One region of the Lentzea roselyniae genome, then DNA from elsewhere that is predicted to be linked to it. Evidence: riboswitches for the same ligand, from Rfam matches in the RefSeq annotation. Region 1 holds a riboswitch; each other region holds the start of a gene.
What was found. A riboswitch is a leader RNA that binds a small molecule or an ion and turns the genes downstream of it on or off. The one in region 1 is predicted to bind S-adenosylmethionine.
Positions count from the first base shown of each region.

Region 1 (9,752 bases):
GACGAAGGGGAGCGTCTACCACCACTTCCCCAACCGCGAGGCGCTGCTGAAAGCGACCGTCGAGCGGTGGGAGCGGGAGCACACCGAGAAGGTCATCGAGCTCGTCGAGGCCGAGAAGTCACCGCGGGACAAGCTCAGGACGTTGTTCGAGACGGTGCTCGACCGCACCCGCAAGGGGTCGGTGGAGATGGCTTTGCAGGCGGGCGCCGGGAACGAGGTGATCGGGCCGGTTCTCCAGCGGGTCACCGAACGGCGGCTGGGCTACCTGACCGAGCTGTTCGAGCAGCTCGGGTTCGACGCGGAGCACGCGAGGAAGCGCGCGTTGATCGCGTTCAGCCTCTACCTGGGCCAGGTGCAGATGTTCGCGACCCTGCCCGGCCTCGTCGAGCCGATGGTCGACGAGGCCGTGCAGGTGCTGACTCAGGCCGCGATCGCCCACAACGCGTAGGCGATCACGTCCGCGTTGCGGTCGAGCGCCGTGGCGTTGACGTTGGACGTGGTGTCGCAGGAGCGGTGGTAGCAGCGGTCGAAGGCCAGGCCGGCCGTGCCGCCCCACTTCCTCGCCTGGGCGGTGGTCTTGGTCTGCTCGGCACCGGTGAAGGTGCCGCCGGTCGGGATGTTCGCCGCGGCGAAGGCGGCGTGGTCGGAGCGGCCGCCGACCTTGACCAGCTCGGTCTGGACGTTCAGCGTCGTGAAACCCGCCTGCAGTCGCTGCTGCAGCGCCACCGAACCGGCGGGCTGACCGTCAGCACCGTCGTAGACGAAGTAGCCGGGGTTCGGCGAGCCGGTCATGTCGAAGTTCAGGTAGGCCTTGATCCTCGACTTGTCCGCGGCGGACAGGGAGTTCACGTAGAACCTCGAGCCGCGCAGGCCGAGCTCCTCCGCGCCCCACCAGGCGAACCGGACGTGCTTGGTCGGCTGGAAACCGGTGGCCTTCATCTGGAGGGCGACCTCCAGGATCGACGCGGAGCCCGTGCCGTTGTCGTTGATGCCGGGTCCCGAGGTGACGCTGTCGAGGTGGCCACCGAGCATGACAACGTTGTTCAGGTCGCCGCCGGGGTAGTCCGCGATCAGGTTGTAGCCGGTGGCGCCGTTGTAGGTGAACGACTGCACCCGCGTGGTGAAGCCCGCCGCGTCGAGCTTGCCCTTCACCCAGTTCACCGAGGCCAGGTACCCCGGACGTCCGTGCGCGCGGCTGCCGCCGTTGGCGTTCGCGATCGACTGGAACTGGTTGAGGTGGGCTTGCACGTTCGCGACGTTGATGTTGGGAGCCGCCAGAGCGGTGACTTCGGGCGGAGCGGCCGCCTGTGCTGTGGTTGCTCCGGCCACCGTCAAGGCGGCCGCCAGTGCGATGAGGATCCTCATGGTTCAACTCCGTGCAGGGTTGGGATTGAGCCACTGATCAACATGCTCCTGTGCGCATGAGCCCGGTAGGTGCGAACGGCTGGTTGTTCGACGCGTCGGATTCGTCCAATTCGGTGGTGATCACTCAGAATGGTCCAGGTGGGTGACGTCACCGTCGTGCTGGGCATCGGCGCCGCCGTCCTGCTGATCTCCGTGATCGCGGTGCGTGTGTCGATCCGGCTTGGGCTGCCCTCGTTGCTGCTGTACCTGGGCATCGGCGTGGTCCTCGGCGAGTCCGTGCTCGGCATCAACTTCGACGACGCAGACCTCACCCAGTCGCTCGGCGTCGCGGCCCTCGTGCTGATCTTGACCGAGGGTGGCCTCACGACCCGCTGGCAGGCCGTGAAGACGTCCCTGTGGTTAGGCGTCACACTGTCCACAGTGGCCGTTGCGGTGAGCGTCGCGATCACCGGCACGGCATTGCACCACCTGCTCGGCCTCGACTGGCGGATGGCGTTGCTGTGGGGCGCGGTGCTGTCGTCCACGGACGCGGCGGCCGTGTTCAGCGTGCTGCGGTCGTTGGGCGTGGGAGCGCGGCTCACGGGCGCGCTCGAACTGGAGTCAGGTCTCAACGACGCACCCGTCTACATCGCCGTCGTGCTGCTGGCCTCCGCGGACCAGATCACCTGGACCGCGCCGCTGCTCGTGCTCTACGAACTGGCCGCGGGCGCGCTCATCGGCGTCGCACTGGGCATCCTCGGCGGTGCCGGGCTGAGACGCGCGGCGCTGCCCGCGACCGGTCTGTACCCGCTCGCCACGGTTGCGGTGTGCGTCATGGCCTACACGGCGGGCGATCTGCTGCACGCGTCCGGATTCCTCGCCACCTACGTCGCGGCTCTGGTGCTGGGCAACGCCCGCCTGCCGCACCGCGCGGACACCCTCTCCTTCGCCGAAGGTCTCGGCTGGCTCGCCCAGATCGGGCTCTTCGTCCTGCTCGGCCTCTACGCGTCGCCGTCGCGGCTGCTCGACGTGCTGGTTCCCGCGCTGATCGCGGGCGTGGTGGTGACGCTCGTGGCCCGGCCGTTGTCCGTCGTCGTCGCCGCGCTGCCGTTCAAGGTGCCGTGGCGGGAGCAGGTGTTCCTCTCCTGGTCGGGGCTGCGCGGTGCGGTGCCGATCGTGTTCGCGCTGATCCCGCTGATCCAGGGTGTCGAAGGCGCGCGTGAGCTGGTCGACGCGGTGTTCGTGCTGGTCATCGTGCTGACGGTGGTGCAGGGCACGACGTTGCCGTTCCTCGCGCGGCGTCTCGGCCTGGTGCGCGCGGGTGAGCCGCAGGAGGTGCAGGTCGACTCCTCGCCGCTGGACGAGCTGAGCGCCGAGCTGCTGCAGGTGCACATCCAGCGCGGGTCGAAGCTGCACGGCGTCTACATGTCCGAGCTGCGGCTGCCGATCGGTGCCACGGTGAGCCTCGTCGTGCGTGCAGGGAAGAGTTTCACGCCACAACCGACGACGCGGCTGCAGACCGACGACCAGTTGCTCATCGTCACCACCGAAGAAGCGCGTGACGCTGCTGAGCGGCGCATTCGTGCCGTCGACCGGGCCGGTCGCTACGCACGGTGGAAGGGTGAGACCGGCGATTAGTTCTGTCTCCGAGGCTTCTCAGCATGTGATCGGGAGTCGACGAGCGCCGCGAGGCTCCGCTAACGTCGTCGGCAGGTCATGAGAGCCAGCGTCAAGCCCAAGCTTGCTGGCCGGCAACCCTCCAACCGCGGTGGGGTGCCCTTGGTGAGGACCTGGTCCGGCGCGTGGGGCGCCGGTCAAGCGCGGGCCTTCGCGACACGGGGCCCCTGGCCTCGGAGGCAGCTCGATGACGCTCGCGATCACCAAGACCACCAGCACTGCGGTTCCGGCTGTTGTCGGCTCTGACCTGCGTGTTCCGCTGGTGACCGGAGAGCGCGTCACCTACGCCAACCTCGACCACGCGGCCAGCGCGCCGTGTCTTCAGGAGGTGCGCGACGCCGTCGACGAGCTGCTGCCCTGGTACGCCAGCGTGCACCGCGGCGCCGGGTTCGCCTCCCAGGTCTCGACCCGCGTCTACGAGCAGGCCCGTGACCGCATCCGCAAGTTCGTCGGGGCGCACGCCTCCGACACCGTCGTCTTCACCCGCAACACCACCGATTCGCTGAACCTGTTGGCGCGCAGCGTTCCTCGCGGCACCGCGGTCGTTCTCTTCGACAGCGAGCACCACGCGGCGCTGCTGCCCTGGCGTGGTCCCGACGTTCAGCGGATCCCCGCTCCTGCTTCGTCCGGCGCTGCAGTGGTCGCGCTGGACCGGGCTCTGGCCGCCGCCCCGGTCGGCCCTCGGCTCGTGATCGTCACCGGGGCGTCCAACGTCACGGGGGAGCTGTGGCCGGTCGCGGAGCTCGCGAAGGTCGCTCGCAGGCACGGCGCGCGGATCGCGCTGGACGCCGCGCAGCTCGCCCCGCACCGCCCGATCGACGTGCGTGAGCTGGGCGTCGACTACGTCGCGTTCTCCGGCCACAAGATCTACGCGCCGTTCGGTGCCGGTGTGCTGGTCGGCCGCGCGGACTGGCTGCAGCAGGCCCAGCCGTACCTGGTGGGCGGCGGCGCGACGTCGAAGGTGACCGACCACGGTGACCGGCTCGGCGTGGCCTGGTCCGCGGTGCCCGAGCGGCACGAGGCCGGGAGCCCCAACGTCGTCGGCGTGCACGCGCTGGCCGCGGCCTGCGAGATCCTGTCGCGGCACTGGGAGCAGACCGTCGCGCACGAGCAGGAGCTGCTGACGCGGCTGAGGGACGGCCTGCGCACGATCCCGGGCTTCCGCGAGCTGTCGATCCTGACCGACGCCGACAAGGTGGGCGTCGTGAGCTTCACCATCCCCGGCTTCGACGCGGGCTTCCTCGCGGCCGCCCTGTCCGCCGAGTACGGCATCGGCGTCCGTGACGGAGCGTTCTGCGCCCACGTGATCGTCGGACGGCTCGTCAAGCAGGCTGGAGCGCACGAGGACCGCGCTGTCCGCGCCTCGATCGGCCTGGGTACGACGGCCGAGCACGTCGATCGTCTGGTGGCCGCGTTGCGCACTCTGGTCACCGAGGGTCCGAAGTGGACCTACACGCAGCGCGACGGCCGCTGGGTGGCCGAGGACGACAGCCGAACCCTGCCGCCGTTCCTCGCGTAGTCCCGGTCGTGGACAATGACCTGGTGAGTGACGAGTCCAAGGCCGCAGAGACTCCTGCCGAGGAGCAGGTCAGCGAGTCGAAACCGGCCGAGGAACCCGCGAAGCCCGAGGCGGGCGAGCAGGAGAAACCGGCGGACGAGGTCGTCGAGCCGGAGTTCTCGATCACCGGTTCGCTGCCGGAGCCGCGGACAGGGATCCTCGCGATCCTGGCCGGTGGCGTGCTGGCCCTGGACGTGCTCACCAAGGTCCTGTCGGTGGCGTTCCTCGAGGGTGCCGACCCGATCAAGCTGTTCGGCGGCGTGCTCTACCTCACGTTCGTCCGCAACCCCGGCGCCGCGTTCGGCCTGGCCGAGGGCATGACGTGGATCCTCGCGCTCATCGCGCTGGGCGTCGCCGGGTTCATCCTCTGGATCTCGCGCAACCTGCGCTCCCAGCCCTGGGCCGTCGGACTGGGCCTGGTGCTCGGCGGCGCCGTCGGCAACCTCGCCGACCGCCTCTTCCGCGAGCCGGGCCCGATGCGCGGCCACGTGGTCGACTTCCTGTCGCTGTTCGACCCGTTCGGCCAGGTGTGGCCGGTGTTCAACGTCGCGGACATGGCGATCGTCAGCGGTGGCGCGACGATCATCGTGCTGGCGCTCCTGCGGCACGACTACGACGGAACTGTCCACAAGGACGCTCCTGCCCCGGTGGCGCAGGACGGTCTGCAGGAGTCGAAGTAGCTGCTCCTGGTAGGTTCAGCAGGTTCTGCAAGGAGAAGAAGGTCGAGGCCCCGCGCGTGAGCGGATACCGAACGCTGCCGATTCCCGACGGTTTGGACGGCATGCGTGTCGACGCTGGCCTCGCGAAGCTCCTGGGCTTGTCGCGCACCGTCGTCGCGGCCATCGCCGATGCCGACGACGTGCTGATCGACGGCCGTGTCGTCGGCAAGTCCGACCGCCTGACGGCCGGCGCGATGCTGGAGATCACCCTGCCGGCGCCGCCGCAGCCGGTCACCGTCCAGGCGATTCCCGTCGAGGGCCTCGTCGTGATCCACGAGGACGACGACATCATCGTCGTGGACAAGCCCGTGGGCGTCGCGGTGCACCCGTCACCCGGCTGGACCGGGCCGACCGTCGTCGGCGGGCTCGCCGCGGCGGGCCACCGGATCGCCACGTCGGGTGCCGCGGAACGGCAGGGCGTCGTGCACCGCCTCGACGTGGGCACCACCGGTGTGATGGTCGTGGCGAAGTCCGAGTCGGCCTACTCCGCTTTGAAGCACGCCTTCAAGGAACGGACCGTCGCCAAGGTCTACCACGCGCTCGTGCAGGGCCACCCCGACCCGATCAAGGGCACCATCGACGCCCCGATCGACCGGCACCCCAAGCACGACTACAAGTTCGCGGTGATGAACTCCGGCAAGCCGTCGATCACCCACTACGAGGTTATCGAGGCGTTCCGCGCGGCGTCGTTCGTCGAGGTGCACCTGGAGACCGGCCGCACGCACCAGATCCGCGTGCACTTCTCGGCGCTGCACCACCCGTGCGTCGGCGACCTGACCTACGGCGCGGACCCCACGCTGGCCAAGAGGCTCGGCGTGGCGCGGCAGTGGCTGCACGCGCGCCAGCTCGGGTTCCACCACCCCGGCACCGGCGAGTGGGTCACGTTCACCTCGGACTACCCGGCCGACCTGGCCGCCGCGCTGGAGAAGCTGCGCGAAGAGGGCTGACCGCGGCCTTCGCCGGCCGCGCTCCGGTCGAATTAGTCCTCGACCGTCCACACGAGCGTGTTGAAGTCCACCTCGGGACGCACGCTCCAGCGGATCTGGATGACATCGGTCGTCTCGGGCAGCACGAACACCGTGTGGCCACCGGCCGTCTCGCCCGGCTGCACGCCGAGCTTGTGCGCGGGCCGGGAAGACAGCGACACGGGAGCCTTCGTCACGGTCTCGCCGGTCTTGGTGACCAGGACCAGGTACATGTCCGGCAGCGAGGTGTACGGCACCTGCGAGGTGTTCGTGATCTCGGTGTGCACGACCACGGCCCGTTCACCCTCGGCCAGCTTGTAGCCCGCCGCGGTGAAGAGGAAGTCCGCCGGGTCGACGAACTCGACCAGCTGGATGGAGAGACGCGCGCCCTCGAGGCTGTCCGCTTCCAGGGCCGAGCCGATCTTGCCGGTCCGCGAGACGGGCCTGGGCTGCGGCTGGTCCGCGCGCACCCAGCCGGCCGACTGCGGTGGACCCCAGGTGGCCTGGGGCTGCGCTGGCGGCTGCTGGGCGGGGAAGGGCTGGCTGGCCGGGTTCTGCGGCGCGTACGGGACCTGGTGCGGGCCGCTCACGTGGTGCGGACCGCTCTGGTGCACCGCGTGGGGACCAGAGGCCGGTGGGCCCATGTAGTTGCCGTACGCGGCGGCGTTCGCGAGCGCCCGGCGGATGCCGTTGGGGTCGCACTCCACGCCCACCAGCAGCGGAAGGCCGCTGCCGGAGAGGGTGATCAGACGCATGGCGGCTTCCCTCGGATCCATGCCGAGGCGCTGGGCGATCTCGTGCACGGCGGCACGGCCCGAGTCGGCCAGCATCGCCAGGAGTCGAGCGTCAACGGGATCAGGGGCCACCACGAATTGAACGCTACCTCGCGCTTGCGATCTTCGCGTCACCGCCTGGCAGGTCGTAGATCACGCGACAGGCCGCAGAGGGGTTCGTGACCCGAGATTTCGCGCGGGATAGGGTTGGCAGATCCGGATTCGCGTCCTTCCCACGCGTCCGTTCGATCTCCTGGAGGTACCGTGGCGGACTCGTTTGTGCACCTGCACGTGCACACCGAGTACTCGATGCTCGACGGTGCGGCGAAGCTCAAGGACATGTTCGCCGAGTGCGAGCGCATGGGCATGCCCGCCGCCGCCATCACCGACCACGGCAACATGTACGGCGCCTACGACTTCTTCAAGCAGGCGACGGCGGCCGGGGTCAAGCCGATCATCGGCATCGAGGCGTACATGGCGCCGGACTCCCGCTTCAACAAGAAGCGCGTGCTGTGGGGCGACCCCGGGCAGAAGGCCGACGACGTGTCGGCGTCCGGTGCGTACACCCACCAGACGATCTGGGCTCGGAACGTCGAGGGTCTGCACAACCTCATGAAGCTGTCCAGCCTCGCCTCCACCGAGGGGCAGCTGGGCAAGTGGCCGCGGATGGACGCCGAGCTCATCGCCGAGCACTCCGCTGGTCTGATGGCGACGACCGGGTGCCCGTCGGGCGAGGTGCAGACGCGCCTGCGGCTGGGGCACGAGAAGGAAGCTCTCGAGGCTGCCGCCAAGTGGCAGGAGATCTACGGCAAAGAGAACTTCTTCATGGAGATCATGGACCACGGCATCGAGATCGAGAGCCGGGTCCGCGGCGGGTTGCTGGAGATCCAGAAGAAGCTCGACATCCCGTTCGTCGTGACGAACGACTCGCACTACACGTACCCGACGGACAAGGACACGCACGAGGCGCTGCTCTGCATCCAGACCGGTAAGACGCTGCAGGACCCGACGCGGTTCAAGTTCGACGGCACGGGCTACTACCTGAAGTCGCCGGAGGAGATGCGCGCGGTCGACTCGAGCGACGCGTGGCAGGAGGGGTGCCGCAACACCCTGCTGATCGCGGAGAAGGTCGACACGACCGGCATGTTCGAGTTCAAGAACCTCATGCCGCGGTATCCGGTGCCGGAGGGGCTGACGGAGGACCAGTACTTCCGCGACGAGGTCTGGCGCGGCATGCACCGCCGGTTCCCGAACGGGGTCGACGAGGAGCACACCAAGCAGGTCGAGTTCGAGATCAGCGTCATCCTGCAGATGGGGTTCCCGTCGTACTTCCTCGTCGTCGCGGACTTCATCAACTGGGCCAAGTCCAACGGCATCCGCGTCGGTCCCGGCCGTGGTTCGGCCGCCGGCGCGCTGATCGCGTACGCCCTGGGCATCACGGACCTCGACCCGTTGCCGCACGGCCTGATCTTCGAGCGGTTCCTGAACCCCGACCGCGTCAGCCCTCCCGACATCGACATCGACTTCGACGAGCGCCGGCGCGGTGACGTCATCCGGTACGTGACGGAGAAGTGGGGCAAGGAGAACGTCGCCCAGGTCATCACGTTCGGCACCATCAAGGCGAAGGCGGCCATCAAGGACTCGGCGCGAGTCCTGTACGGCCAGCCCGGTTACGCGGTCGCCGACCGGATCTCCAAGGCGATGCCGCCCGCCGTCATGGGCAAGGACATCCCGCTGTCCGGCATCTTCGACTCGTCGCACAAGCGGTACGCCGAGGCCGCCGAGGTGCGCGGGCTCTACGACACGGACCCGCAGGTCAAGGAGATCATCGACACCGGGCGCGGGCTCGAGGGCCTGATCCGCAACGCCGGTGTGCACGCCTGTGCGGTCATCATGTCCGCGGAGCCGCTCACCGATCACATCCCGGTCTGGATGCGCCCGCAGGACGGGTCGATCATCACGCAGTTCGACTACCCGACCTGCGAGACGCTCGGCCTGCTGAAGATGGACTTCCTGGGTCTGTCGAACCTCACGACGATCGACGACGCCCTGCGCAACATCGAGCTCAACGGCAAGGGCAAGATCGACATCACCGACGGCACCCAGGTGCCGCTCGACGACAAGAAGACGTACGAGCTGCTCGGCCGCGGCGACACGCTGGGCGTGTTCCAGCTCGACGGTTCGGCACTGCGCGACCTGCTGCGGCTGATGAAGCCGGACAACTTCGAGGACGTCTCGGCCGTCATCGCCCTGTACCGGCCGGGTCCGATGGGTGCGAACTCGCACATCAACTACGCGCTGCGCAAGAACAAGCAGCAGGAGATCACCCCGATCCACGAGGAGCTGCGGGAGTCGCTCGCGGAGATCCTCGACACGACCTACGGCCTGATCGTCTACCAGGAGCAGGTCATGGCGATCGCGCGGAAGGTCGCGGGCTACACGCTGGCCCAAGCGGACCTGCTCCGCCGCGCGATGGGCAAGAAGAAGAAGGAGATCCTCGACAAGGAGTTCGAGGGCTTCGAGAAGGGCATGATCGACCAGGGGTACTCGAAAGAGGCGATCAAGACCCTCTGGGACATCCTGGTCCCGTTCGCCGACTACGCGTTCAACAAGGCGCACTCCGCCACCTACGGCGTCATCGCGTACTGGACCGCGTACCTCAAGGCGAACTACCCGGCCGAGTACATGGCCGCGCTGCTCACGACGAACTCGGACA
Region 1 covers NZ_BAABBE010000030.1:57,337-67,088, forward strand. The annotation lists gene ABFX45_RS36955 (TetR/AcrR family transcriptional regulator) at 1-448, shown strand, start outside; gene ABFX45_RS36960 (M28 family metallopeptidase) at 421-1,365, opposite strand; gene ABFX45_RS36965 (potassium/proton antiporter) at 1,495-2,982, shown strand; SAM riboswitch class IV at 3,057-3,171, shown strand; gene ABFX45_RS36970 (aminotransferase class V-fold PLP-dependent enzyme) at 3,209-4,540, shown strand; gene lspA (signal peptidase II) at 4,564-5,259, shown strand; gene ABFX45_RS36980 (RluA family pseudouridine synthase) at 5,361-6,245, shown strand; gene ABFX45_RS36985 (AsnC family protein) at 6,278-7,093, opposite strand; gene dnaE (DNA polymerase III subunit alpha) at 7,301-9,752, shown strand, end outside.

Region 2 (9,752 bases), on a different contig from region 1:
CGGGCGTCGACGGAGCGGCGGGCCGAGGACCTGCTGCGGAGAATGACGCTCGAGGAGAAGATCGGGCAGATGGCGCAGATCCGCGTCGGGAAGCTGCGCGGTGACTGCAACAACGTCAACGGACCGTTGGTGGAGTCGTGCCTGAAGGCGGTGCTGTCGGACGCGCACGTGGGCTCGATCCTGTCCGGCGGTGGTGACGCGCCGCTGGAGAACACGCCCAAGGCGTGGGCCGAGATGAACAATGCGATCCAGCGCTACGCGTTGGAGAACAACAGGTTGAAGATCCCGATCATCTACGGCGCGGACGGTGTGCACGGGCACAACAACGTCATCTCCGCGACGATGTTCCCGCACCAGATCGGGCTCGGTGCGACGTGGAACCCCGCGTTGCAGGAGCAGATCGGTGTGTCGGCGTCGAAGGCGTTGCGCGCGACCGGTGTGTTCTGGAACTTCGCGCCGGTGTCGGACATCGCGCGCGACACGCGTTGGGGGCGTTACTACGAGACCTACAGCGAGGACCCGTTCCTCGCGGGACAGCTGGCGGCGGCGAACGTGCGCGGACAGCAGTCCAAGGTGGACGACACGGCTCAGCTGACCGCGACCGCGAAGCACTTCGCTGGGTACTCGGCGCCGGCGAACGGGCACGACCGCGCGGCCGCGCAGATTCCCGTCCGCCAGCTGCAAGACGTGGTGCTGCCGCCGTTCCAGGCGCAGTTCGACGCGGGCGTGAAGACCGTGATGATCAACTCCGGTTCGCTCAACGGTGTGCCGGTGCACGCGTCGAAGTACATGCTGCAGAAACAACTGCGTGAGCGCATGGGCTTCAAGGGCGTCGCGGTGTCGGACTGGCAGGACATGAAGTACCTGGTGGACCGGCACAAGGTCGCGCCCGACTACAAGACCGCGATCGCGATGAGCGTCAACGCCGGTGTGGACATGGCGATGGAGCCGTCGAACGCGGCCGAGTTCACGTCGCTGCTGCTGGCGAACGTGCGCGACGGTTCGGTGTCGCGCGGGCGGATCGACCAGGCCGTGCGGCGGGTGCTGAAGCTCAAGTTCGACCTGGGGCTGTTCGAAAAGCCGTACGTGGACCCGGCGAAGGCCGACGGCAACGTGGTGAACGTCGACCGCCCGCTGGCACGTCAGGCAGCGGCCGAAGGCACCGTGCTGCTGAAGAACGACGGCGTGCTGCCGCTCTCGGGTTCGGCGAAGAAGATCGTCGTGACCGGTGAGACCGCGGACGACGTGCGCCGCCAGCTCGGCGGCTGGACGGTCGAGTGGCAGGGCGTGCCGGACGACTCACCGCTGCCGCCGACCGCGACCGTGCTGACCGGCGTGCGTGAGGCTGTTCCTGGTGCGTCTGTTGTGCACGCTGCGACTCCTGCTGCTGCCGTTTCTGAAGCCGCTGGTGCGGACGCGGTCGTCGTCGTCCTGGGCGAGAAGCCAGGTGCGGAGGGTCCGGCCGACACGGAGAACCCGGCGCTGACTCCTGAGCAGCAGGCGTGGGTCGACACGGTGCAGGCGACCGGCAAGCCGGTGGTCGTGGTGCTGCTGACCGCCCGTCCCCAGGTGCTCGGCGGTGCCGCAGACGCGAACGCGCTGGTCGCGGGCTGGTTGCCGGGCAGCGAGGGCGGCCGGGCCATCGCCGACGTGCTGTTCGGCGCGGTGAACCCGAGCGGCAAGCTGCCGGTGTCGTGGCCTCGGACGCTGGGTGATCCGACCCTCACCTACGACCAGCTGCCGGGCGCGAACACGTCGGCGGGCGCGAAGTACGACCCGCTGTTCGCGTTCGGGCACGGGCTGTCGTACACCTCGTTCGCGACCTCGAGCACGTCGGTGGCCGTTGATCGCTCGACGGGCGTGGTGAAGTTCACGGTGGCGAACACCGGCGGGCGTGCGGGCACGGTCGTGGTGCCGGTCTACGTGCGCCAACCGGCCTCCCCGGTGCTGACGCCCGACCAGCGCCTGGTGGGCTGGACGCGCGTGGAACTCGCTGCGGGACAGTCGAAGCAGGTCGAGGTGTCGTTCAAGCTCTCGCAGCTCGCGCTGACCGTGGGCGACGTGGACGGCGACGGCCGGCGTGAGGTCGCCCGCGGCGGCTACGAGGCCGTGGTGGGCGCGGAGAAGGCCGCCTTCACGGTGCGCTGAGCTGGCCTGATATCCTTCGTCGTCGTGAATGCGCGGCACTCCGCCGTGGAGGAGAGCCGGCCGTCGAGGCCGGTGCCGACCAAGCGCGTCACGAACTCCGGTTTCGACACAGAAGGGTGATGTCGCATGGCGAACATCAAGTCCCAGCTCAAGCGGATCAAGACCAACGAGAAGGCGCGCCTTCGCAACAAGTCGGTCAAGTCGTCCCTCAAGACGGCCATCCGCAAGTTCCGCGAGGCTGCCGAGGCCGGTGACAAGGCGAAAGCCCTGGAGCTGCTGCAGGACGCGTCCCGCAAGCTCGACAAGGCCGCCACCAAGGGTGTCATCCACCCGAACCAGGCCGCCAACAAGAAGTCGGCGATGGCGCTGCGCGCGAACCAGCTCGAGGGCTGATTCAGCACGGCACAAGCCTCTGAGAAGGGCCTGCTCCTCGTTGAGCAGGCCCTTTTCGCTGTCCCGGAGTGGACTGCCGGTCCGGTTGCGCGGTAGGGATGGGAACCATGGAATCGCTTCCGCGCATCGACTTCGTGGAACTGCACGATCTGGACCGCACCCCTGCCGTGCTGCGCACCCTGCACACCGAGTCCATCGTGACGATCTACCGGCTGACGGACGCCGCACGGGCGTACTCGGTCCCGTTGTCGATCGCCCTGCGCGAGGGCGCCTCCCACCGGATCGTCGACCTCTGCGCGGGCTCGGGCGGGCCGGTACCGCTCATCCAGCGCAAACTGCACCGCGAGGGCATCCACACCCAGGTCACGCTGACGGACCTGGTGCCGAACGTCCGTGCCTTTCAACGCGTTCAGGCTGCACACCGGCGACGGCTGCCAAACTGCTGTTCCGTGGACTACGTCTCGTCGTCCGTGGACGCCACCGACTGCACGGTCGAGGGAACGCGGACGATCTACGGCGCCTTCCACCACTTCCCGCCGGCGCTCGCTTCCCGGATGCTGCAGAACGCCGTCGACACCCGCTCGCCGATGGTCGTCGTCGACACCAAGCGGTCGTTCCTGTACGTGCTGCTCTTCCCGTTCCTGATCACACTGGCCGTGCTGCTTTCGGCACCGTTCCAGCGCAATCCCCTGTCGCGCTACCTCCTGCGGCTGGCGCTGACCTACCTCGTGCCGGTGCTGCCGTTCATGATGTTCTTCGACAGCGTCGTGTCGTTCCTGCGCATGTACGGGCGCGCGGAACTGCGGCGGATGGTCGACGGCCTGGCCGGCACCGAGACGTTCACGTGGAAGATCGGCGTCGTGCCGGGCTTCACCGGCGCCCAGTACCTGATCGGGATCCCCCGCGACTGATCAGCGGCGGCCGTGCGCGGCGACGATCTTGAGCACCGCACGCTCCAGCGCGTAGTCGGCGTCGGCCGCCACGCCCTTGACGTCGGCGTTGAGCCCCGCGACGACCTGCATCGCGTCGGCGAGGCCCGACTGGTCCCAGCCGCGGGCCTGAGCCTGCGCCTTCTTGATCTTCCACGGCGGCATGCCCAGCGGGCCGGCCAGGCTGAACGGGTCGGCCCGGCCCACCGCGGACACACGCGCGACCGTGCGCACGGCGTCCGCCAAGGCGTCCGCGACCAGCACGTGCGGCACGCCCAGCTGCATGGCCCAGCGCAACGCCTCCATGGCGCCTGCCCGGTCACCGGTCACGGCCTTCTCGGCGACCGCGAACCCGGTCACCTCGGCCTTGCCCTGGTGGTAGCGGCGGATCTCGTCGACCGTCACCTTGCCGTCGGTGTCGGAGACGAGCTGGGACGCCGCCGCGGCGAGCTCGCGCAGGTTCGTGCCCACGGCGTCGATGAGCGTGGCGACGGCCTCGGGGTCGATCTTGCCGCCCGCCTGCCGCACCTCGTTGCGGACGAAGGCCTCCCGATCACCCGGCTTGGTGACCTTCGGGCACTCGATGACCACGGCGCCAGCCTTCTTCAGTTGTCCAGGCAGGTCCTTGGCCGCCTTGCTGCGGCCACCGCCCGTGTGCACGACGACGAGCGTGATCCCGTCCGCGGGCGCCTTGGCGTAGGAGACGACCGCGTCGGCGATCTCCTTGCCGATCTCCTGCGCGTTCTGCAGGACGATCACGCGGCCCTCTGCGAACAGCGACGGACTGACCAGCTCGGCCAGCTCGGGAGGCGTGAGATCAGTCACCTGCACGCGGGTCAGGTCGGCGTTCGAATCGGCCTTGCGTGCAGCTTCAAGAGCCGCCCGAACAGCCCGTTCGACCAGCAACTCCTCCTCGCCGACGACGAGGTGCAGTGACTCCGGTGCGCTCACGCTCCGCATCCTCCCACGTCCCGGATCGTGGACGTCTGTGGCTGAGCAATGGGCTCTTGTCGTAGCTTGGTGACCACAACTGAACACCGCTCATCCAGAGGGGCAGAGGGACCGGCCCGAAGAAGCCCCGGCAACCGGCGTCAGCGCTATCTCCATGCGCAGACGATCACGGTGCCAATTCCGACCCGTTCGATTTCGCGGGAAAGATGAGGAGATACCTCGCGATGACTGCTGTCTCTGTGCCCACGAGCACGAAGTTCGACCTCGGCCCCGCCCGCGCACTGCTGTGCCGTGAGTGCGGAAATGAAACTCCTCTCGCTCCTGAGTACGCCTGTCTGGAGTGTTTCGGGCCGCTGGAAGTGGCCTACGACTTCGGCAAGATCCGGCGCGAGGACATCGAAGCCGGCCCCAGGTCGATCTGGCGCTACCGCGGCCTCCTCCCCGTTCCGTCCACTGTGGAACAGCACCCGAACACCGACCCCGGCGGCACCCGTCTGGTCGAGGCACACAACCTCGCCAAGGCACTGGGCGTGCGCAAGGTCTGGGTGAAGGACGACACCGGCAACCCCACCCACTCCTTCAAGGACCGCGTGGTCGGCGTCGCGCTCGCCGCGGCCCGCGAGCTCGGCTTCAAGGTGCTGGCCTGCCCCTCCACCGGCAACCTGGCGAACGCAGTCGCCGCGGCAGCCGCCCGCGCGGGCTGGCAGTCGGTGGTTCTCGTTCCCTCCTCTCTCGAGCGCGCCAAGATCCTGATGAGCGCCGTCTACGAGGGCGCCCTGATCGCCGTCGACGGCAACTACGACGACGTGAACCGCCTGGCCCAGGAACTCGCCGCGGAGCACGAGGACTGGGCGTTCGTGAACGTCAACGTCCGCCCGTACTACGCGGAGGGCTCGAAGACCCTCGGCTACGAGGTCGCCGAGCAGCTCGGCTGGCGCCTGCCCGACCAGATCGTGGTGCCCATCGCGTCCGGCTCGCAGCTCACCAAGGTCGACAAGGCGTTCCGCGAACTCGGCCAGCTCGACCTCGTCGAAGCCACCCCGTACCGCGTGTTCGGCGCCCAGGCCACCGGCTGCAGCCCGGTGTCCGCCGCCTACAAGGAAGGCCACGACGTCATCCGCCCGGTCCGCCCGGACACCATCGCCCGCTCGCTGGCGATCGGCGCCCCGGCCGACGGCCCCTACGTGCTCGACGCGGTCCGCCGCACGAACGGCGCCATCGAAGACGTGACCGACGAAGAGGTCGTCGAGGGCATCAAGCTCCTCGCCCGCACCGAGGGCATCTTCGCCGAGACCGCCGGCGGCGTGACCGTGGCGACGGCGAAGAAGCTGATCGAGTCGGGCCAGCTCGACCCGGACGGCGAGACCGTGCTGCTGATCACCGGCGACGGCCTCAAGACCCTCGACGCGCTCGGCGACACGGTCGGCCCGCGCGCGACGGTGCCGGCGTCCGCAGAGGCCGTCATCAAGGCACTGGGCTGATCACGCTGCTTTGATCACCTCCTTCCGGTCCGGGGACGTTCACGCGTCCCCGGACCGCGTTGTCTCCGTTGTGTCAGAAGGAAATGGCGTCCGTCTTCATCCAGCCGGTACGCGGAAAGCGTTGCAGGCAGTCCATCACGTGCGGCCCGATCGGGTTCACGTTCGCGCGCCACGCCACGATTCGTTGCGGCCACGGGGCTTCCGCCTTCAGCACGTTGTAGTGGTAGTCGTGCCAGTCGTGCGGCACGATCCGCAGTTCGTCGTCGAACACGTACTCCGAGACGAGGTCGTACGCCTCCTCCGGTTCGGCGGCCTTGGTCGGTGGCAGCACGTGCGTAGTCGTTGCCTTGTAGGTGAGGGCTCGGGTGCCGTCTTCGAGTGTTTCGCAGATGTAGTAACCGAAATCGGGTTTGAGCTCGTCGTGCGGCCATGGCGTCGCCGAGTAGTTCGTCTGCCACAGGGCCCACGCAAGCCCGGGCGTGCCACCGGGAACCGGGTAGCGCGCGTTGTACAGCCTGATCCAGACCATCCTCTTCTCCTTCGTACTATTCGGTTTCCCGGCAACACCGCCAGGTCTCCGTCCCTGTCCGTGCGCAACACCAGCGCACCTCCCGCCCGCAACATGTCCATCACGTGCGGACTCGGGTGCCCGTAGCGGTTGCCCGTGCCGACGCTCACCAGCGCCACCCGCGGCCGCACGGCCTTGAGAAACGCGGGCACCGAGTACCGCGAGCCGTGGTGCGGCACCTTGAGCACCTCGGCACCCAGGTCCCGCTCCCCCAGCAACGCCGACTGGCCGGCCAGCTCGACATCGCCGGTGAGCAGCACTCGGCCCGCTCTGGTGTGTGCTTTGAGGACGAGCGAGTAATCGTTGACCGTCGTGTTCGTGTCTCCTGCTGTCGGTGGCCGTCGTGGCCCCAGCACCTCCACTTCCAGTCCGGGCCAGGCAAACCGCTCACCGGCCTTCGGCTCCACCACCCGCACGCCACGACTGCGGGCCTGTTGACCGACCTCCTTCCACGCCCACGCGGGCTCCTTGAGCGGCCCCACCGCCACCGCACCCACCGCACGCCCGGTGAGCACAGCCGACAGGCCCTGGACGTGGTCCGCGTGCAAATGCGTCAACACGACCAGAGGAATCCTCTTGATTCCCAACGTCTTCAGGCACCGGTCGACGGCACCGGGATCGGGCCCGGTGTCCACCACGACCGCGCGGTCGGCGTCGTCGGTCGCCAGAACCAGTGCGTCGCCCTGGCCCACATCGCAGGTGATCACCTTCCACCCGTCCGGCGGCCAGGCCGGCGCCACGACCTTCAGCGGCACCAGCACCACGAAGACGCCGACCAGCACGGCGACGACCAACGTCCGCGTCTTCTTGAGGCGCAGCAACAACACCACCGTCGCCACGACCACGGTCAACGCGATCGCCCCGAGCCAGCCCTCCGGCCACCTGACGGACGCGCCGGGCACGGTCGCCGCCTGCCGCCCGACCTGGATGAGCCACGTCACCGCGGGTCCGGCGACGTGCACGACCAGTTCGGCGGCCGGGTCCCAGAGCGGCGCGACGGCTGCCGCCGCCACGCCCAGCACCGTCGCGGGTGCGACCACCGGCCCCGCGACCAGGTTGGCGACGATCGCCACGAGACTGACCTGACCGGAGAGCCCGGCGACCAACGGAGCCGTTGCCAGGCTTGCGGCCGTCGGTACGACGATCGCCTCGGCCAGGCCGCTGGGCACGCCGCGTTCCTTCAGCGCCCGCGACCACTTCGGCGCCACCAGCACCAGCGCCGCCGTCGCCACCACGGAGAGCGCGAACCCCGGATCGCCGCCCAGCGCGGGATCGACGAGGACCAGCAGGAGGATCGCGGTCGCGAGGCTCGGGAGCGTGGACCGGCGCCGGCCCAGCACGAGCGCCAGCAGCGTGACGGCACCCATGACCGCGGCTCTGAGCACGCTGGGCTCCGGACCCGCGAGGACCACGAACCAGACCAAGGCCGCCATCGCTGCCGCGGCCGCTGTTCGCGGGCCGGCCCTGAGTCGCTTGGCCACCAGGTAGACCGCGCCGCACACGATCGCGAGGTTCGCGCCGCTCACCGCAAGCAGGTGCGCGAGGCCGGCGGTGCGGAACTCGTCGACGATGCGAGGCACCATCTGGTCGGTGTCGCCCACCACCAGTGCCGGCAGGAGGCCGGCTTCCTCGGCATCGAGGACCTCGCTGGCTTCCTTCAGACCGTCGCGGAGGTGGTCCGCCCAGCTCTGCCAGATCGGAGGTGGCCGCGGGTCGGTCGGCGGGCCGCGGACTCGCAGGACTGCCGAGGTGAGATCGCCGCCTCGGGGCGGGGCGAGCGTACCCCTGGCCGTGACTCTTTGGCCTGGCAACAGGTTTCGCCACTTGTCGGCCGGTGCCAGCAGGACCAGTTTGGCCCCGTTCGCCTTCGCCGTGATGACCACGTGGTCGACGCCTGCCTGGTGGCCGCCGAAGCCTGCGGCCCTGATGCCTTTCGGCCTGGTCGTGAGTTCGACGGTGAGAGTGGTCGTACGGCCTTCGTCGGCGGCCAGTCGGAGCGGGTGGGTTTCGGCTCTCAGGACGTTGCTGCCCACCCAGGCCGCGGCAACCGGGCCGGAGATCAGGAGGGCGATCGCGCAGGTCCTGGTCCACCAGGCTCTGCGCCACGCGGCCAGGCCGATGGCCCCTGCCGCGAGGCCCGTGAGGACTGCCGCCTGCCAGCTGAGGAAGAGACCGGCGACGGCGGTCGCCCACACCGCTGCCGCAGCGGGGACCAGCCGGTAGTCGTGGGTTATCGAGTGCTTGCGGACCACCGGAGCCTCCGTTGTCCTGACTCGAGCAGCAGTCGCTCGGTGGCGCGGGTGGATTGGGGTGTGGCTCGGCGGGTGATGTGGACAGAACGCATGACCAGACTCCTGTTGGAGGGCAGCGGGGCTGAACCGGATCGGAAGATCGGGTCAGGTGTGGACCAGCTCGGCCAGCTTGGCCAGCTTGGTGTCGCCGATGCCTTCCACCTCGCGGAGTTGGTCGACCGAGGCGAACGGGCCCTTGCGGGTGCGGTGCTCGACTATGCGCTGCGCCGTCACCGGGCCCACGCCGGGCAGGGCGTCCAGTTCGGCGGCCGTTGCCGCGTTCAGGTCCAGCTTGGACGGGGCGGCGCCGGGTGCGGCCTGGGGCGGCAGGCCGACGGCTATCTGCTCGCCGTCGGCCAGTTTGCGGGCCAGGTTCAGGTTGTGGAGGTCGGTGCCCGGCTTGATGCCGCCTGCCAGGCGGACGGCGTCGGCCACTCTGGCGCCGGAGGTCACCGTCACCAGGCCGGGGGTGGCCACCTCGCCGACCACGTTCACGACCAGTTCCTGGGCCGCGGCCGTGGTGCTCACGAGGGCCACGGCCGGGGCCGGTTCGGCGGCGGGGCTCTGCCACCAGCTGCCCAGGCCGATCACGGTGCAGGCGACGACTATGCCCAGGGCCAGGAGGCCTCGGCGTGGCAGGCGCGGCAGGTGAAGGCGGCGGCGGGGTTTGCCGTGTTCGTCGGAGTCTTCGGAGCGGGCGTAGACCAGGGTCGGGTCGGCGCGGACCTTGGCGGCCAGGGCTGCCAGGCGTTCGCTCGGGCTGTCGGCAGGGTGGGGGCGGGGGAGCATGGGGGCGACGCTACGGAGCGGGGTGGGTGGGGTGACCGGGTTGGCTCCGGGGCTGTGGATTACTCGCGGGTTGTGGACAGGTCGCGATCACTCGGGGCTTGAGGACGCGGAATTGTCGGGGGTGTGTGGGAGGATGTCGGGCCCTCCCGGCAGCACCACCACGCCCAGCACTCCTGGGCCCGTGTGGGCACCGATCACCGCG
Region 2 covers NZ_BAABBE010000014.1:228,221-237,972, reverse strand. The annotation lists gene ABFX45_RS25805 (glycoside hydrolase family 3 N-terminal domain-containing protein) at 1-2,148, shown strand, start outside; gene rpsT (30S ribosomal protein S20) at 2,275-2,541, shown strand; gene ABFX45_RS25795 (class I SAM-dependent methyltransferase) at 2,649-3,452, shown strand; gene holA (DNA polymerase III subunit delta) at 3,453-4,430, opposite strand; SAM riboswitch class I at 4,509-4,634, shown strand; gene thrC (threonine synthase) at 4,646-5,902, shown strand; gene ABFX45_RS25780 (hypothetical protein) at 5,976-6,173, opposite strand; gene ABFX45_RS25775 (ComEC/Rec2 family competence protein) at 6,110-8,722, opposite strand; gene ABFX45_RS25770 (ComEA family DNA-binding protein) at 8,867-9,550, opposite strand; gene ABFX45_RS25765 (DegV family protein) at 9,638-9,752, opposite strand, start outside.
Region 2: another riboswitch for S-adenosylmethionine. It lies ahead of thrC (threonine synthase); the one in region 1 lies ahead of ABFX45_RS36970 (aminotransferase class V-fold PLP-dependent enzyme).

Region 3 (9,752 bases), on a different contig from region 1:
TCCGAGCAGCTCCGCCAGGTCGCGGATGCGCTTGTCGTCCTTCAGCTCGGTCCTCGTGACCAGGCCGTTGGCGTTCGGGTTGCCCTCCGCCTTCTCCAGCGCGAGCGAGTCGGTGGCGGGCTTGAGGCCCGCGTCGATCGCGTAGTTGCCGTTGATCACCGACGCGTCGGTGTCCTCCAGCGACCTGGGCAGCTGAGCGGCCTCCAGCGGCACGAACTGCAGGTTCTTGGGGTTCTCCGCGATGTCGCGCACAGTCGGTGCGTCGACGGCCTTGAGCTTGATCAGGCCGTTGGCCTCCAGCAGCTTCAGGCCGCGGGTCTCGTTCGTGGCGTCGTTCGCGAGCGCGACCTTGGCACCCGGGGGCAGCTCGTCGAGCTTCTTGACCTTCTTCGAGTACAGGCCGAGCGGCTCGACGTGGACGGGCTCGACCCACTCGACCTTGGCGCCGCTCTCCTGCGTGAACGTCTGCAGGTACGGGACGGTCTGGAAGTAGTTGGCGTCGAGCGAGCCGTCGACCAGCGCGGTGTTCGGCTGCACGTAGTCGGTGAACTCGACGACCTCGATCTTCAGGCCCTTCTGCGCGGCGAGGTTGTCGGCCACGTACTTGAGGATCTGCGCGTGCGGGACCGGCGAGACGCCGACCTTCAGCGTGTCGGAGGCGCTGCCACCGGACGAGCAAGCGGACAAAACGGTCAAAGCAGCCGCGATCAGGGCAGCACGAATACGCATGACGTTCCTTTTGAGAAATTTCTGAGGGGTCAGACTGAGGCGTGCCGGCGCCGGTCGGACGCACGAGCGGCACGGGTGAAGCCGAGCTGGATCAGCGTCGTGAGCACGGCGAGCCACGCCACGGTGCTCCACAGGATCCGGTCGTTGAAGCGCTGGTAGCCCTCGCGGATCGCCAGGTCGCCGAGGCCACCGCCGCCGATCACGCCCGCCATGGCGGAGTAGCCGATCAGGGCGATCACTGTGACGCCGATGGCGTTGATCAGCGCGGGCAGCGACTCGCGGATCAGCACCGAGCGAACGATCCTGAGCGTCGAGGCGCCCGTGGTCACCGCGGCCTCGACCACGGTCACGTGCACCTCGGACAGGATGTTCTGCACGAGCCGCCCGACGAACGGGATCGCACCCACCGCCAACGGCACGATCACCGCTGTACTGCCGATGGATCCGCCGACGATCAGGCGGGTGACCGACGTGAGCGCGACGAGCAGCACGATGAACGGCATCGAGCGGGCCAGGTCGGTGATGAAGCCGAGAACGCGGTGCACCGCGGGGTTCGGCCGCAGCCCGCCCTTGGCGGTGAGCTGCAGCCAAACCCCGAGGGGAACTCCGAAAGCTGTGGCGATCACGGTGGAGACGCCGACCATGTACAGCGTTTCCCCGGTGGCCTCGACGAGGTAGCTCAGCACGTCGGACCAGGGTGTAGCAGACCTCACGCAGCTACTCCCTGCGGGCCCTTCAGGGACCTCTGCACAGCGCCACCGGCCTCGCTGATCCACTCCAGCGCGGAGTCGGACCGCTCACCGTTCAGGCCGAGGCGGAACCGCGCGACCGGCGTCTCGCCGAGACGCGTGAGACCGCCACCGACGATGTTCAGCTCGACGCCGAACCGGTGCGAGGCCTCTGGCAGCAGCGCGCCGACCGCGGCGAACCCGACGAGCACGACGTCCGCGACGCGGTCGTAGCTGCTCTCGTTGATCGGGTTGAGGTCCACGGCGGGCAGCAGCGCCCCGCTCGTGCGGCTGGCCGCATCGCTGACCAGGTCGAGCACCTTGCCGTGCTCGACGACGCGGCCCTGCTCCAGCACGGCGACGTCATCGCAGATCTTGCGGACCACGCCCATGTCGTGCGTGACGACGAGAACGGTCACACCCAGCTCAGCGCGCGCACGGTCGAGCACCGTCAGCACTGAACCGGTGGTCTCCGGGTCCAGGGCGCTGGTGGGCTCGTCGGCGAGCAGAACGCTCGGGTTCGCGGCGAGTGCGCGCGCCACGGCGATGCGCTGGCGCTGCCCGCCGGACAGCTGGTCGGGGTAGGCGCCGGCCTTGTCGGTCAGGCCGACGAGGTCCAGCAGCTCGCCCACGCGGCTGCGACGCTGCGGTCCGGGGACACCGGCGCTTTCGAGCGGCAGCGCGATGTTGCCGGCCGCGGTGCGCTGCCGGAGGAGCGAGTCCCCTTGCGGCACAACACCGATCTGCCGCCTGGCGGCCCGGAGGGCCGACCCGTCCAGCGCGGTGATGTCCGTGCCGTCGACGCGGATCGCCCCGGAGTCGGGACGCTCGAGCAGCGCCACGCACCGGGCGAGCGTCGACTTGCCGGCCCCGCTCGGGCCGACGACGCCGAGCACGGTGCCCGCCTCGACGTCGAGGGTCACGCCGTTCAGGGCGTTGACACCCTGGAAGGACTTGGTGAGGTTTTCGACAGTGATCACATCTGCTCCACGGCTGCGCGCGACGCACACTCGCCTCGTGGGCGGTGCGCGGTCGAAGTTCTGCTCAGGTGTGCGCCCCTCGTACTACGGGAGGGCCGCGTCAAAGGACTTGAAGAAGGCGCCTTAGACGAGGTGGCGACGACATGCAGAAGCGGTGCGACGGCACTGGTCGACAACTCGACGGCGCGTCAGCATTCGCGTGGTACCCATGTGATCCTCCATCGGTCCTGGCGTTAGCACCTGCCCGCATCCAGCGGGTGGTTGCTGCGACGTCAAAGAGCCAGGTCTCTCGGTCGCTCCGGATGGCATCTAGCAGTCAACCGGACACACGTTCGGTTGCGCAAGCCAGAATCCGGATCGTTCGACAGATCACACTGTTGGCCGATGGATCTCCGGCCTAGACCTCCGCGATCCGGATGAAGTCGATCACGCTGAGTTGCTCGCCCCTGACCTGGGGGTCGATGCCCGCTTTCTCGAGCAGCTCGTCGACGTTGACGCCGGCCGTCTCGGCCCAGCCCTTGAGGGCCGCGCGGAGGGTTTTCCGCCGCTGCGCGAAGGCCGCGTCGACGATCGTGAAGAGCCGCGCCTTGTCCACTGTGGACAGCGGATTTTCGCGGCGGTGGAAGGAAACCAGACCTGAGTCCACATTGGGAGCGGGCCAGAAGACGTTCCTGCCCACGGGGCCGGCCTTCTTCGCCTCCGCGTACCAGGCGAGCTTCACGCTGGGGACGCCGTAGATCTTGCTGCCCGGCTTCGCGGCCATCCTGTCCGCCACCTCGGCCTGGACCATGACCAGGCCCTTCTCGAGGGTGGGGAGCTCGTTCAGGAGGTGGAGGACCACCGGGACGGCGACGTTGTACGGGAGGTTGGCCACGATCGCGGTCGGCTGGGCCGGCAGGTCGTCCCCGGTGACCCTCATGGCGTCCTTCAGGACGACGTGCAGCTTGGCCGCGTTCTCCGGGTCCTGCTCGCGGACGGTCTGCGGGAGGCGTTCGGCCAGCGGGGGGTCGATCTCCACCGCGACGACCTGTTTGGCGTTGGGGAGCAGGGCGAGGGTCAGGGAGCCCAGGCCGGGGCCCACCTCCAAGACGATGTCGTCCTCGGTCAGGTCTGCGGCGGCGACGATCTTGCGGACCGTGTTGGGGTCGTGCACGAAGTTCTGGCCCAGTTTCTTGGTTGGGCGGATGCCGAGTTCTTCGGCCAGTCTTCTGACTTCGGCGGGTCCCAGCAGGCTCACCGGAGCATTCTCGCAGGTTGGCCTGAGGGACGAAGGGCGGGTGCTCGCACCTCAACCCACCCCGGGCACGACGAAGGCCGCCCCTGGCGAACCAGCAGCGGCCTCATCGAGCAAAACGGAAGTGGTGCGGGTCTACGGCAGACCCAGCTTCGCGCGGCAGCCCGGCCAGGCGCCGTACGTGCCACCCGCGCGGTCGCGGAGCTTGGTGGCGACGGCGATCTGCTGCTCGCGCGTGGCCTGGTGCGGGAGCTGGGCGTAGGCGGTGCCGCCGTGGGCGGCCCAGGTGCTGGCCGAGAACTGGAGGCCGCCGTAGTAGCCGTTGCCCGTGTTGATGGACCAGTTGCCGCCTGCCTCGCACTTGGCGAGACGGTCCCAGACCTCGCTGTCGGGGAGGGGCTTGGTGCCCACGGTGATCTTCTTGGGCTTCGGCTCCTTGGTGACCTTGCCGCCGATCTTCTCGCGGCTGATCTCCTTGCCGTTCTTCACCGTCACGCGGTAGGTCGAGATCTGCTCGCCCGGAGTGCCCGGATCGGTGACCTTCTGCTCGCCCGCGTTCATGTTCGGGTCGTTGGTCTTCTCGACCGGTGGGGCGACCGGCTCGTTCACGTTGATGACCGTGACGCCGGTGCGGGAGATGTAGACCTCGGCGCCCGTGGCGAGCTTCACGTCGGTGCCGGACGCGACCGCGTCCTCCGGGCCGAGGGAGAGGTTCTCCTGCTTCAGGAGCTCGTCGACCGTGACGGCGGTGGTCTGGATCTCGCGGACCGGGTTGGCGCCGTCGAAGAGCTTGATGCTCTTGCGGGTCTTGATCTCCAGGTTCATGCCCTCGAGGGGGATGTCCTGCGTGCCCGGCGCGGAGAACCAGGCGCCCTCGGTCGGGACGCCTGCCTGGCGGGCGGCTTCCTCGACGGTGACGGAGCGGACCCAGTCCTCGCGGGCCTGGCCGTCGATGCTCATCTTGACCAGGCGGCCGCGGTCGAGGGTGATCTTGCCGCCGTCGGAGATCGGGGCGTTCAGCGACGGGGACAGGGCGTCGTGCTCACCGACGACGATGCCCTCCTCCGCCAGGACCTCGCCGACCGTGCCCTCGTACGAGTGGACCGTCTGCAGCGAGCCGTCGACGTCGACGGTCAGCGACTTGTCCATGGCCATGGCGGTCACGCCGCCGCCGGAGATCGAGACGAGGACCGCGGCGACCGCGCCCTTGAGGAAGCGGCGCTTCCAGGACGAGACGGCCGTGACGAGGAGCTGCGGGTCCTCCTTCTCCTCTTCCTCCGACGGGAGGACGAGGGGCGGCATGATCGTCGTCTCGGCGTTGATGAGCCGGATCAGCTCGTCGACGTCGACGTTCGCCGTGGCGAGGAGCTCATCGGCGTCCGGGCCGAGCACCTCGAGCACGTCCGCGGGCGAGATGGTCAGCGCACCGGCGGGAAAGCTCGGGTGTGGGTCCGCGACACCGACTGCAGTGCGCCCGACCGGCGTGAACCAGTCGGTGTCGTCGTTGAAGTCGTACGGAGCGGCAGTTCTGTCGCTTCCAGACAAGGGTCGATACCTCCATTGCGGAAGCTCGAGGCCACCGCACAGTTGGCGTTGACAAGATCATTCGAGGGTTGAGCTCGAAGGTTCCCGGCAACTCCTCCTACGTGGTCTCGCTTCTTCGCGCTTCTGGCTTCGGTCCCGCCCCGACTGCGGGCGTGCCCCTAAGCGACAAGGTCGGCTTCGGTGGCACGGTCACGGGACAGTAACGGGGTCGCGGACGTTGCGCAAACACCCCCGCCAATGTTGTGACCTCAGTCACCCATGGGGGTAGGAACCCTTTGCTCCGTTCGTCTTACGTCGCATCTCAGTAGTCGAGTCCGAACACTCGTTGAGCATTACGGGTGACTGCGGCGCAGAGTTCAGAAAGATCTTCGCCACGCAGCGTGGCCAAATCGCGAACTGTGTAATTCACACAATAGGGCTCATTTGGGCGGCCCCGGAACGGATGCGGCGTCAGGAACGGCGCGTCCGTCTCGACCAGGAGCTGATCCTGGGGCACCAGCTGCGCCGCCTCCCGCAGTGCGCGGGCGTTCCTGAACGTCACCGGGCCCGCGAACGACAGCACGTACCCCGCGTCGACGCACCGCCGGGCGAAGTCCGCGTCGCCGGAGAAGCAGTGGAAGACCACAGTGGACGGTGCGCCTTCCGAGGACAGCACCTTCAGGATGTCCTCGTGCGCGTCCCGGTCGTGGATCATCAACGGCTTCCCGACGCGCTTGGAAAGGTCGATGTGCCAACGGAAAGCCTCGTGCTGGGCGGCCGGCGGCGAGTAGTCCCAGTAGTAGTCCAGACCGGTCTCGCCGATCGCGACCACGCGATCGAAAGCCGCGAGCCGCTCCAGCTCCGCCTTCTCCACGTCACCGAACGAGGACGTGCGCGTCGGGTGCACGGCCACCGCCGCGTAGACCCGCGGGTCCCAAGTGGACGCCTCTGCGGCCCACTGCGCCGCCTTCAGGTCGTCCGCCACGGTGACCACGTGCGAGACCCCGGCCGCCTCGGCCCGATCGAGCAGGGCGGCCACACCGGCGGCATCGACGGCTCCACACGCGTCGAGATGCGTGTGAGCGTCGATCACCGGTGCCGGAAGAGCTTCCGGCACCGGCGGTCGTTCCCGCTTGTCCGTCACGACGTGACGATCGGGGCCCACTCCGGGCCGGTCTCGCCGAGCAACGGGTCGAGCTTCGCGAACAACGGCGACGGCTTCTGCAGCGGCCGGCCGACCTCGATCGGCGTCGACTCCCAGCGAGCCTGCTCACCGGCGTAGTCGCCGGTCAGCACCGGGTACGTGCGGTCGGCGACGTCCAGGTCGGTGACGTCGGTCATCTCCGGCTGCGCGGCCCACACGCCCGTGCCGCCCAGCGCCTCGTGCACCTTCTGCGCCGAGTGCGGCAGGAACGGCGTCATCAGCGTGTTCGCGTCCTGCACGACCTGCAACGCGGTGTGCAGCACCGAGTCGCGGCGGTCCGGGTCGTCCTTGAGCTTCCACGGTTCCTGGTCGGACAGGTACTTGTTCGCCGCGGAGATCACGCGCATGGCCTCACCGGACGCCTGCTTGAACCGCGAGCGGCGCAGGTGCGCGCCGACCGTGTCGAACGCCGCCCGCGACTGCCGCAGCAGCTCGTGGTCGGCGTCCGTCAGCGCCGTGGCCTTCGGGATCGCGCCGACGTTCTTGTGCGCCATCGAGACCGAGCGGTTGACCAGGTTGCCCCACTCGTTCGCCAGCTCGAAGTTCGTCCGGCGGACGAACTCCTCCCAGGTGAAGTCGGTGTCCTGGTTCTCGGGACCCGCGACGGAGATGAAGTACCGCAGCGCGTCCGGCCCGAACTCCTTCAGGAAGTCGCCGACGTAGATCACGGTGCCGCGCGACGTCGAGAACTTCGAGCCGCTCATCGTCAGGTACTCCGACGACACGACCTCGGTCGGCAGGTTCAGCGTGCCGAACCGGCCGGGCTCGCCGCCCTTGTCGCCCGCGCCGTTCTGGCCCAGCAGCAGCGACGGCCAGATCAGCGAGTGGAAGACGATGTTGTCCTTGCCCATGAAGTAGTAGCCCTGGGCGTCACCCGTCCAGAACTCCTTCCAGGCGTCGTCGTTCCCGGAACGCCGTGCCCACTCGACCGAGGCGCTCAGGTACCCGATCACGGCGTCGAACCACACGTAGAACCGCTTCATCGGCTGGTCGCTCCAGCCGTCGAGCGGGATCGGCACACCCCAGTCGAGGTCGCGGGTGATCGCGCGCGGCCGCAGGTCCTTGATCAGGTTCTGCGAGAACTTGAGCACGTTCGGGCGCCACTCGGTGCGCGTGCCCATCCAGCTGCCCAGCGACTCGATGAACGAGGGCAGGTCCAGGAACAGGTGCTCGGTCTCGACGAACTTCGGCGTCTCCCCGTTGATCCGCGAGCGCGGGTTCTTCAGGTCGATCGGGTCGAGCTGGTTGCCGCAGTTGTCGCACTGGTCACCGCGCGCGCCGTCGTAACCGCAGATCGGGCAGGTGCCCTCGATGAAGCGGTCGGGCAGCGTCCTGCCGGTGGACGGGCTGATCGCGCCCATCTCGATCTTCGGGATGACGTAGCCGTTCTTCCACAGCGCGGAGAACAGGTCCTGCACGACCTGGTAGTGGTTGCCGGTCGTCGTGCGGGTGAAGAGGTCGTACGAGAGGCCGAGGCCCTGGAGGTCGGAAGCGATCACACGGTTGTACTTGTCGGCGAGCTCGCGGGCGGTGAGCCCTTCCTTCTCGGCCTGCACCTGGATGGGTGTGCCGTGCTCGTCCGTGCCGCTGACCATGAGCACCCGGTGTCCGGACATTCGCATGTAGCGGGAGAAGACGTCGGACGGGACACCGAAACCGGAGACATGACCGATGTGCCGGGGGCCATTGGCGTAAGGCCAGGCCACCGCGGTCAGTACGGAGGCACTCATGCACATAGCCTACGGAGGCGGTGCCAGCCGCTTTTCACTGCCTGGGAGGTCCGTTTGTCCGCGACCAGGATGCTGGTGCTCGGCGTGGTCAAGCTCGTCGGCGAGGCACACGGTTACGTGGTGCGCCGCGAGCTGAAGTCGTGGTCGGCGGACAGCTGGGCGAACGTGCAACCGGGTTCGATCTACCACGCGCTGAAGTCGCTCGCCAAGGACGGCCTGCTGGAGCCGATCGGGACGCGGGAGTCCGAGGAGGGTCCCGCCCGCACCACCTACCGGATCACCGCGGCCGGTGACCACGAGCTGCGGGACCTGCTCTGGCACGCGCTGGCCGACGCCCACGCCGGCAACGACGAGGTCTCCGCGGCCGTGGCGATGCTCAACCTCGTCCCGCGCAAGCAGGCGATCGTGCTGCTGAAGAACCGGCTGGCCGGGCTCGAGGGTCAGCTCGCGCCGACCAGGCACGGCATCGCTTCGATGCCGGAGATGGGCAAAGCCGCGCACGTCAGCGAGCTGTTTCGACTGTGGCTCGTCCATCTCGAAGGCCAGGTGCGCTGGACTCAGGAGCTGATCGAACGCCTAGAGGCCGGTGAGTACGAGCTGACGGACTAGTCAAACTTGATTAGCTCCGGCTAGCCTCTAGTCAAAGTTGACTAGAGGGGATTCAGTCATGATCAAGGCACGCGGCCTCGCGCGCCGGTTCACGACGAAGCTCGGCCCCGTGGACGCGGTCCGCGGAGTCGACATCGACGTTGCCGAAGGGGAGCTCGTCGGGTTTCTCGGCCCGAACGGCGCGGGCAAGTCCACGACGTTGCGCATGCTCACGACACTGCTGCAGCCCACCGCGGGCGAGGCGATCATCGCCGGGCACGACCTGCTGACCGACCCCGCGGGCGTGCGCCGCAACATCGGGTACGTCGGGCAGAAGAACGGTGCCGGCGCCGACCAGCGGGTCGGCGACGAGCTCGAGTTCCAGGCCCGCTACTACGGCATGTCCAAGCACGAGGCCCGCAGGAAGGTCGCGGACCTGCTCGAACGGTTCGAGCTGCTGGGCACGGAGAAGCGCGGGGTGATCACGCTGTCCGGCGGCCAGCAGCGGCGGCTCGACATCGCCATGGGAATGCTGCACGCCCCGCGGCTGCTGTTCCTGGACGAGCCGTCGACCGCGCTCGACCCGCAGAGCCGGCGCAACCTGTGGGACCACATCAAGCAGCTCAAGGCCGACGGCACCACGGTCTTCCTGACCACGCACTACCTCGACGAGGCGGACTTCCTCAGCGACCGGCTGCTGGTGATCGACCACGGTTCGATCGTGGGTGAGGGCTCGCCGGACGAGCTGAAGAACAGCGTCTCCGGCGACCTGGTCGTGCTCGGCACACCGCAGGCCTCGATCGCCGCCACGAAGTTCGAGAACGCGGTCGTGGACGGTGAGAAGGTCAGCTTCCGCGTTCCGAACGGCGACCGCGCGCTGCCAGGCCTGCTCCGCGACCTCGACCACCTCGGCGTCGAGCTGCACTCGGTGCAGGTCCACCGGCCGACGCTGGACGACGTCTTCCTGACCATGACCGGCCGTTCCCTGAGGGAGGAAGCAGATGCTGCGTAGGACTTTCTTGGGTGACACCTGGC
Region 3 covers NZ_BAABBE010000004.1:364,608-374,359, forward strand. The annotation lists gene ABFX45_RS09375 (MetQ/NlpA family ABC transporter substrate-binding protein) at 1-729, opposite strand, end outside; gene ABFX45_RS09380 (methionine ABC transporter permease) at 759-1,442, opposite strand; gene ABFX45_RS09385 (methionine ABC transporter ATP-binding protein) at 1,439-2,437, opposite strand; SAM riboswitch class I at 2,653-2,746, opposite strand; gene rsmA (16S rRNA (adenine(1518)-N(6)/adenine(1519)-N(6))-dimethyltransferase RsmA) at 2,835-3,668, opposite strand; gene ABFX45_RS09395 (resuscitation-promoting factor) at 3,807-5,216, opposite strand; gene ABFX45_RS09400 (TatD family hydrolase) at 5,518-6,339, opposite strand; gene metG (methionine--tRNA ligase) at 6,336-8,129, opposite strand; gene ABFX45_RS09410 (PadR family transcriptional regulator) at 8,184-8,738, shown strand; gene ABFX45_RS09415 (ATP-binding cassette domain-containing protein) at 8,797-9,729, shown strand; gene ABFX45_RS09420 (ABC transporter permease) at 9,719-9,752, shown strand, end outside.
Region 3: another riboswitch for S-adenosylmethionine. It lies ahead of ABFX45_RS09385 (methionine ABC transporter ATP-binding protein); the one in region 1 lies ahead of ABFX45_RS36970 (aminotransferase class V-fold PLP-dependent enzyme).